Regions from separate parts of the Neisseria dentiae genome, predicted to be linked through region 2. Evidence: riboswitches for the same ligand, from Rfam matches in the RefSeq annotation. Region 2 holds a riboswitch; the other holds the start of a gene.
What was found. A riboswitch is a leader RNA that binds a small molecule or an ion and turns the genes downstream of it on or off. The one in region 2 is predicted to bind thiamine pyrophosphate.
Positions count from the first base shown of each region.

Region 1: another riboswitch for thiamine pyrophosphate. It lies ahead of H3L92_RS10995 (NRAMP family divalent metal transporter); the one in region 2 lies ahead of thiM (hydroxyethylthiazole kinase).

Region 1 covers NZ_CP059570.1:2,345,743-2,350,239, reverse strand. The annotation lists gene H3L92_RS11010 (M16 family metallopeptidase) at 1-171, shown strand, start outside; gene H3L92_RS11005 (YiiD C-terminal domain-containing protein) at 249-683, opposite strand; gene H3L92_RS11000 (hypothetical protein) at 944-1,438, shown strand; partial or broken gene H3L92_RS13445 (lipoprotein signal peptidase) at 1,473-1,613, shown strand; TPP riboswitch at 1,654-1,754, shown strand; gene H3L92_RS10995 (NRAMP family divalent metal transporter) at 1,871-3,088, shown strand; gene H3L92_RS10990 (hypothetical protein) at 3,188-3,517, shown strand; partial or broken gene H3L92_RS10985 (FUSC family protein) at 3,912-4,497, opposite strand, start outside.
Region 2 covers NZ_CP059570.1:2,710,872-2,715,368, reverse strand. The annotation lists gene folD (bifunctional methylenetetrahydrofolate dehydrogenase/methenyltetrahydrofolate cyclohydrolase FolD) at 1-757, shown strand, start outside; partial or broken gene H3L92_RS12770 (IS5 family transposase) at 792-1,410, opposite strand; gene thiD (bifunctional hydroxymethylpyrimidine kinase/phosphomethylpyrimidine kinase) at 1,596-2,402, opposite strand; gene thiM (hydroxyethylthiazole kinase) at 2,489-3,304, opposite strand; TPP riboswitch at 3,419-3,515, opposite strand; gene rplQ (50S ribosomal protein L17) at 4,214-4,497, opposite strand, start outside.

The DNA of each region.
Region 1 (4,497 bases), 370 kb from region 2:
CTCGAAGCCCGCGGCTTCAGCTACGGCGACGAAGCCGAACTGCGCCGCCGCCTGCAAACCGTTACCGCCGCCGACGTGCAGGCCGCCGCCCGCCTGCTCACCCCCGAGCGCTCCAGCGTGGTGGTGGTGCAGCCAGCGCAGGTGCAGCCGGAATATGTGAAGAAGCCCTAACCTGCCGCGCAGGGTTTGCGCCGGAAACCGTTGGAAAAATTGAAAGGCCGTCTGAAATGTTTCAGACGGCCTTTTTATCAAGCCAGCACCACATATTTCCCCTCGAATTCCGCCGCCAAAATCCCTTCGCTGAACAGGCGGCAGGATAGGGTGATTTTGCCTTTGCCGCGCTCGGTCAGCATTTTCGTGCATTGCGCCCATGCTGCCGGGTCGGCGGTTTCGCACACGGCGGTTAAGTCGCCGGCGGCGGGTTTGAGATAGCGTGTGCGGCCTTCCTGTATCACGATTTTGCCGCGGTATTCGGGGTAGTTGAGGTGCACGAGCGACCAGCCGCACAAGGTGGCGAGCATGGCGATGCTGCCGCCGAACACGGTTTGGTGGTGGTTGCGGTTAACGGCGATGGGCGCGAGCAATGCCACCCGTGCGGGCGAGCTTTCGGTTACGGCCAGCGACAGGGCGGCAGAGGCGGGAATGTTGCGGTGAAGAAAGTTTTGCAGTTCGGCGGGGGTCATGGTGCTTCCTAATTCGGCGGGGCGGATATTATAAAACCTGCGGCGGCAGTTGCCCCACTTTTTGCCGTTTGGTCACGAGATTGAAACAAACGTTGGGTTTGATTGTGTTGTGAAAAGTGAAGCAAATATTCTAGCCGTGAGCGGGGCTTTATGCTTGAATGGCAGCCGTATATGCCGCATTCGGGGCGCAATGTGCAGGTTCTGCCGTTAAGTGCTTCGATTTCCGGCGGCAGGGTTTCGATGTTTTGGAGCAACCGACTATGAACAAATTATGCAGATCCATTCTGATTCCCGCCGCCGTGCTGGCATTCAGCGGGGCAGCCTATGCCGAAACGCAAACGTGCAACGGCACGCTGGCGGATATTTCGATAGACGGCGATGTGTTGGTGCCGGCCAGGCAAAGCTGCACCTTAAACGGTACGGGCGTTAAAGGCAATGTGAAGGTTGGGCGCGGCGGCAACCTGCAAGCGTTCGGCGCCATCATCGACGGTGATATCCAAGCCGACAAGGCCGGTGCGGTTACGGTTGAGCGCGCCCGTGTCGACGGCGACATACAGGTGAAGGAGTCGGATGCGATAAAAGTGGCGGATACATGGATTGACGGCGATTTGCAATTGTTCGACAACAACGCCGGTGCGTCTGTGAACGGCAACCGTATCGGCGGCAACCTGCAATGCAAAGGCAACAAAGGCCGCATCGGCGGCTCGGGCAATCAGGTTAAAGGCAATAAAGAAGACCAATGCCGCCGCCTGTGATCCGGCCCACCGTTTGTAAAACCGCCCGAGACCTTTGCAAAACCCTCAGATGCGGCGCATTTCTACGTTGTGCGCTGCTCGCTCGCTTGCCTATCTACTTGATATGTCTGCGCTCGCTGCGCTGCTACGCCTTGAACTGCATCCGCATCTGAGGGTTTTGCAAAGGTCTCCGCCCGTGCGCATTTACGCCGGGTGCTTTCCGTGTTTTAATCACCAAACAGAAACAGGGGTGCCGCGCCGTTTTCGGGCGCAGCTGAGAGTTACCCTTACACCCGATCAGGATAATGCCTGCGTGGGAAGTTTCGGCCTATTGTATTTTTCAGACGGCATCAGGCTTTATCAGGCCGTCTGAAACCGCAGCAACGGCGCTCCTGTTTCTTTCTATAAACGAGAAACAGGAGCATTTTTTATGACTGCCGGAAAGGAAATTTGATGAACAAACCGAGCTTCTTCCAAACATTCGGCCCCGGCATCATCATGGCCTCGTCGGCGGTGGGCGGTTCGCACATTATCGCCTCCACGCAGGCGGGGGCGTATTACGGCTGGCAGCTGGCCGGGCTGATTGTGCTGGTGAACGTTTTGAAATATCCGTTTTTCAGCATTGCGTTCGATTATGCCGCCCTGCACGGCAAAACCCTGCTCGAAGGCTATGCCGAACGTGGGCGCGCTTATTTGTGGCTGTTTCTGGCATTCAACCTGTTTGCCACGGTGGTGAACATCGCAGGCGGCACGCTGTTGTCGGCGCTGCTGCTGGGCATGGTGCTGCCGCAGGGCATCAGCCTGAACGTGCTGAACCTGATTGTGTTGGCGAGTTTTGTGGTGCTGCTGTTTTCGCACCAATACCGGCGGCTGGACCAAGTGTCGAAAATCATCATGCTGCTGTTGAGCGCGGTAACCGCCGCCGCTTTGCTGATGGCTTTCGGCAAGCCGCCCCCGCCGCCGGCGGCGGGCTTTACCGATCCTTCGCCGTGGACGCTGGCCGCCGTGCCGTTTCTGGCCGCGCTGATGGGCTGGATGCCCGCGCCGATGGAATTGAGCGTGGCCGGTTCGATGTGGGTGAAAGAAAAAAAACGCCGCCACGCGGGCTACCGTGAAAGGCGCATGGTCGATTTCAACACCGGCTACGCCGTTACCATCATATTGGCGCTGATGTTTATGATGCTCGGCGCGCGCGTGCAATACGGGCAAAACGTGCCGCCTTTGAGCGGCGGGAAGTTTATCGGGCAGTTTGTGGATATGTACACCGCGGCCATCGGCGGGTTTATGTATGTTCCGATGGTGCTGGCGGCGTTTGCCTGCATTTACGGCACCACCATCGTGGCGGTGGACGGTTATTCGCGCTGCAACCGGCAAGCGGTGGATTTGCTGCGGGGCAGGCCGTCTGAAGTTTCGGAAAGCGACGGCGTTTTGCGCGTGTGGATTATTGCGGCGGCGGTTGCGGCGTTTGTGCTGATTCAGTTTTTCAGCGGCGCGGTCGGCAAGATGATACCGTTTGCGATGACGGCTTCTTTTCTTTCCTCCCCCGTGTTTGCGTGGCTGAACCTGGGGCTGGCGGGCAGCCTGCCCAAACAGTCCGGCCTGCTGCCGCTGGCCTGGCTGGGGTTGGTTTATCTGGTGGCGATGGCGGCGGTTTATCTGTTGTGGGCGTGAAGGCGGCCGGATCGCCGGTTTTTGATTCAACACGGTTCGTTGCCGCCCGATTTGTGCCACAATGGAAGCCGTTGATATCGGAACCATCGGAGACACACTATGATGAATATCGTCAACCAACTGCCTGTGCCCGTGCTGCCCATCGACCGCGACCGGGCCGATTATGCGGTGTCGAAAAACCGGCTCAGCGATTATTTTATCCGCAACCCCGCGCTGTTCAGGCTGGCTTTGCAGCCCGAGCGCACCGAGCAGGCCGTGCGCATGGCCGCCCATGCCTGCGGGTTGTGGTTTGATCTTTGGCAAAATCCCGAAAGCCGCAAACGCGTGATTGTGGTGGCGAATAAAGATGTGATGCCGTTCGGCACGATGTTCCGCCAGGCGCTGCAACGCGAAGTGGTGCTAGCGGCCTTGAAACGGCGCAGCGGGTAGCAGCGTAGGCCGGGCATTTATATCCGACATTCCGTTATATTTTTCGGTTTTGTCGGGCATAAATGCCCGACCTACTCATTACCGAACGGTTTTCAGACGGCCGCAAGGCTTGGCAAAATATTCCGCTAACTTGTTTAAAAATAACGTCATACTCGGGCTTGACCCGAGTATCTTTTTATTTTTTAAAAATAGCCGGATACTCGGGTCAAGTTTGAGCATGACGAAAACGGTAGAAAAACAGGTCTTGCCAAGCCTTGCGGCCGTCTGAAAACATTTTGCGCGCCTATAGTGAATCCACTTACTCCGTTACGGCGTTGCTGCGCCTTGTCGTACTGCCTGTACTGCCTGCGGCTTGCTGCCTTGTACCGAAGTAATTGAATTCACTATATCCCTGCCCGTGTGCGCCTTTATCAATCAAATGCTTGCGCAGTTTGCGCAATTCTTTCGGCTCCAGCCACTTCTGCCGCGTGCGCACCAGCATCATCACCAAATTGGCCAGCTCGATGCGGATATTGATACTCAGCCAGATAAAACCCTGCCATTCAAACGGCAGCCGCTGCGAAAGGGCGCGCAGTTGCGGGTCGATGGCGGTGGAAATGTGAATGCGGTGGGCATAGCGGCCTTTGAGCATGTGCGACGTGAGGTGCAGCTCGTGTTGCAGGGCGGCGAAATGGCGGTTGAGCAGCGCTTCTTCCTCTTCGCTCATGTCGGGGCGCGGCAGTTTCAGCACGGCGTGCAGCAAAAGGTCGGTGCTGCTGACGATTTTGCGGTGGGTGTGCTGTATGGTTTCCATCATGGTGAGGCTGATGCGGCTCTCTTGCGCGGTGGGGGTGAGATGGCTGCGGCTGCGCACCAGGCGGTTGTTGATCTGTTTGATCTTTTTCTGGTTTTTGCGCCACCGCTGCCTGCCCATGTATTCGCCGTTGCCGATTTCGGCCAGCACGCGGCTGGCGGCGGTGAGGTTGTCGGCCAGCAGAAAA
Region 2 (4,497 bases):
CTGCCTGGCCGTGGTGCTGGTTGGCGACGACCCGGCCAGCGCGGTTTATGTGCGCAACAAAAAACTGGCGTGTGAAAAAGTGGGCTTCAAATCGCTCTCTTACGAGCTGCCGGCAGAAACTTCGCAGGAAGACTTATTGCAATTGGTTGACAGTTTGAACGCCAACCCCGATGTGGACGGCATTTTGGTGCAGCTGCCGCTGCCCAAGCAAATCGACAGCCAAGCCGTGCTCGAGCGCATTCTGCCCCATAAAGACGTGGACGGCTTCCATCCCTACAACGTTGGCCGCCTGGTGGTAAAAATGCCGCTGATGCGCCCCTGCACCCCCAAAGGCGTGATGACCCTGCTCGAAGCCTACGGCATCAACCCCGAAGGTAAAAAAGCCGTGGTGGTGGGCGCATCGAATATCGTGGGTCGCCCGCAAATGCTGGAGCTTCTGCTGGCGCGCGCCACCGTAACCATCTGCCACAGCAAAACCCAAAACCTTGCCGACGAAGTGGCCGCCGCCGATATCGTGGTGGCCGGCGTGGGCATTCCGAACTTCGTGAAAGGCGAATGGATCAAACCCGGTGCGGTGGTTATCGATGTGGGCATCAACCGTTTGGATAACGGCAAATTGTGCGGCGATGTGGAATTCGATGTGGCCAAAGAGCGCGCCTCGATGGTTACGCCCGTGCCCGGCGGCGTCGGCCCGATGACGATTGCCACGTTGCTGGAAAACACGCTCCATGCAGCCGAACTGCACGACAAGGCTTGAAACCTTGGCAAAACGGAAACGGTTGCCGCTTGAAAATGATCCGAATTTCTATTTCCACAGCAAATGAAGCCAATCTCTTCGCATAATGTGTAGCAATGCTCCGCCAACGTTTAAAATCCAAAAAAGCGGTTTTCTACCAAGTGACAGTAACGGTACAGTCGGCGGCCGTATCGCAGTCAGCGTTTCGACAAACAGACAATCTGCCGCACCGCCTTCGCTTAACACGAATTTTACCGGCACCCCATGGACGTCCACCGCTAAATACAGCTTGGTATTCAGCCCCCCCCCCTTTTTATGAGGCCCATGCCTTCATTGCCGCCTGTGACTCCCGTCGTATGGAGATGAACTTTAGATATGAGTGGCATCAATCACTTCATATCTTTGTTCTCCCGAAAGGATGAGCACCAGTTTCGTCCAAATGCCTTTGTTGTACCAACAGATGAAGCGATGGTGGATGTTGATCCAGCCGCCGTAATCGAGCGGCAGGTTCCGCCAGTGTGCGCCGGTACGCAGTATCCAGAAAATGGTATTGATGAATCGCCTGTTATCTACTGCTTGACCGCCCCGGCTGCCTTGCATCCGAGCAGGCGGGCTTCGATAAAGCGCCAGTGACGGTCGATGAGGTCGTGGCAACGGTGGGCAGGTTGTTTCATGAGTGATGGCAGGATAATCTCATGCCTTGTGGATTATGATGACGACATCTATTTCGAAAAAAGATTTTGTTTGTAAGCCATCAAACCGGCAACAGAATCGACTCCGTACTGCTAGCTTGCTTCCTGGTTTCGAAGTGATTTAATCCACTATAGCCACACATCAGCAATGCTTGTCGGCCGGAAATTCAAGCCGTCTGAAAAGCCCAATGGTTAACCGGCCCGTGCCCGTGCCCGATATTCAGCGGTTGGCTGATGGCGGCGGTGATAAATTGCTTCGCCAGCTTGACGGCGGTTTCGATGTCCGCCCCTTTGGCCAGTTCCGCCGTGATGCAGGCAGCGAAAGTACAACCGGTGCCGTGGGTATGCGGTGTCGGCATACGCGGGCTTTCCAAGGCAAAATGCGCGTCGGGGGTAAACACCCAATCGCGGCAGACGCTGCTCTGCGATTGGCCGCTATGGCCGCCTTTAATCACCACGTTTTGTGCGCCTGCTTCCTGCAATAAGCGTGCGGCACGTTCTGTATCGGCATCGCTGCTGATGCTGATGCCGGTTAATGCTTCCGCCTCCGGCAGATTGGGCGTTACCACGTCGGCCAGCGGCAGCAGGCTGCGTTTTAAGGCGGCAACCGCATCAGACTGCAACAGCGGCGCACCGCCTTTGGCAATCATCACGGGGTCGAGCACCAGTCGGCCGAAGGGTCTGTTGCGCAGCATTTCTGCCACGCACTCGGTAATTTCAGCCGTGCCGAGCATGCCGATTTTGCATGCCGAAATCGAAAAATCTTCTGCCACCGCACGGATTTGTGCGCGTATCGAATCCAACGGCAGCGTGTGGATATGACTCACGCCCAAGGTGTTCTGTGCGGTAACGGCGGTAATCACGCTGGCACCGAACACGCTGCGCATCTGAAAGGTTTTCAAATCGGCCTGTATGCCCGCACCGCCGCCAGAATCCGAGCCGGCAATGGTTAGGACTTGTGCAATCTGGTTCATGATGTTCTCCTGTTTCTGTGGCTGTTCCCGTTGATTAAGATTGTGCAGATATAATGAAGGCCGTCTGAACACTTTTTTCAGACTTTTCAGACGGCCTCTATATCTGCCCACCGCACTTTGGCTGCGGCGGCAACCTGTTCTGTTGTTACTGCGGCCAAGCTGTCGATAAAGCGGATCATAAACGTGCCGTGCTGCGTGTTCTGCAACCCTGCGGCTGCCCGCTCTGCCGCCACACCGTATGCCGTGCAGGCCTCAATTGCCGCCGCCAGATAATCGTTTGCGGGCGCCACGGCCAAAAATGCGCCGCATACCGCGCTGAGCAGGCAACCGGATGTGGTGATGCTGGGCAGCAAAGGCGTACCGTTGTTTAATACCGCCAGTTTCAGGCCGTCTGAAACATAGTCGGTTTCGCCGCTCACCACGGCAACCGTTTCATAACGGCGCGCAACAGCCGCCGTAATCGCCCCCACATCGGCCGCTCCGCTGCCCGCGTCCACGCCTTTGGCCGACCAAGCCACTCCTGCAAGCTGCGCCATTTCTCCCGCATTACCGCGAATCGCCGCCAAACGGATCTCCTGCAACAAAGTTTGAACAGTATCCCGCCGAAATGCCGTGGCGCCAACGCCCACCGGATCCAACACCACCGGCACGCCGGCCCGGTTGGCCGAACGGCCGGCAACCAACATCGCCTGTATCTTATCGGCATCCAACGTGCCGATATTCAACACCAAGGCAGAACTTAATGCAGCCAATTCCTCCATTTCTTCCACACTGTCGGCCATAATCGGCGACGCGCCCACCGCCAGCAAACCGTTTGCAGAAAAATGGGCAGCAACGATATTGGTAATATTGTGAATCAACGGATTTTTACTGCGCACTTCGGCCAAATAATGAAATTGCATGGTATAAGCTCCTCCTTTGGCTCTAACAATAAAACGCATAGGAAAACAAAAAACCGCAACCGGATACCGTTTCAAACGGCATCGGTTGCGGTTTTCAAATCAATTCCCAAACAGATGGCTGCCATTTTAGTTTCCTACGCCAGTATTAACTGTATCAGGTTCACGGGTATCATCTCAGCCGTCCATCACGACAGCACCCCGACTAAGCAAATGAATATTATGTAATTTCTAAAAAGAATGCAAGCGATAAATGGCCATCTGCGTAAGAAGTGATGCCGCCCGGAGCTTTAATAGCAGGGAGCCATAGCCGTTTGAATACGCCCGACCAATGCGTTTGCTTTCGCATCAAAACAAATTATCACCTACCCCTCCGTTTCTTCATTAAACCGAAAAAACATACCGATCCGTTTCTATTTATAGTCAATCAACCTGAGACCTTTGCAATATTCGTTTAGGCTGTTTGAAACATCCGATTATCGTCATTAGCTTCGCCAGTCCGCTGCGCTACCCCATGCAGGCGGGAATCCAGTCGTTTTTTGCAAGTTATTCAAATATAGTGAATTCAAATAAAAACTCCGAAATGAAATAACTGCATTCAAACTTGCAATTGGGCGATATGCTAAAGAATCGTTTTACCCTACTTCGGCATTCTTATTTTAATCCACTATAAAACACTTGATGGTTTTAAGGCTGGATTCCCGCCTGCATGGGGTAGCGCAGCGGACTGGCGAAACTGATGACAAGACACAAACGTTTTCAAGTTCGAACTGGTTTTTTTGCAAAGGTCTCAATCTTTATAAACGGTGAGTGAATATTTCAAGCGGCCCTAACATACTTTCAAAGACATCAAAAATAAAAACCGTATCCGGTTTAGCCGGATACGGTTTCAATTCGAATCAAACTGCCGGATTATTCTGCTGCTTCAGCAGCTTTATCCACCAACTCAACCAATGCCAACGGAGCATTATCGCCTTTGCGGAAACCATATTTCAAAATACGGATATAACCGCCGTTGCGGGCAGCAAAGCGCGGGCCCAACTCATCGAACAGTTTTACCACCACATCACGGTCACGGGTGCGGTTGAATGCCAAGCGGCGGTTTGCCAGCGAAGGTTTTTTACCCAAAGTAATCAAGGGCTCCACCACACGGCGCAACTCTTTAGCCTTCGGCAAAGTGGTTACGATGGTTTCAT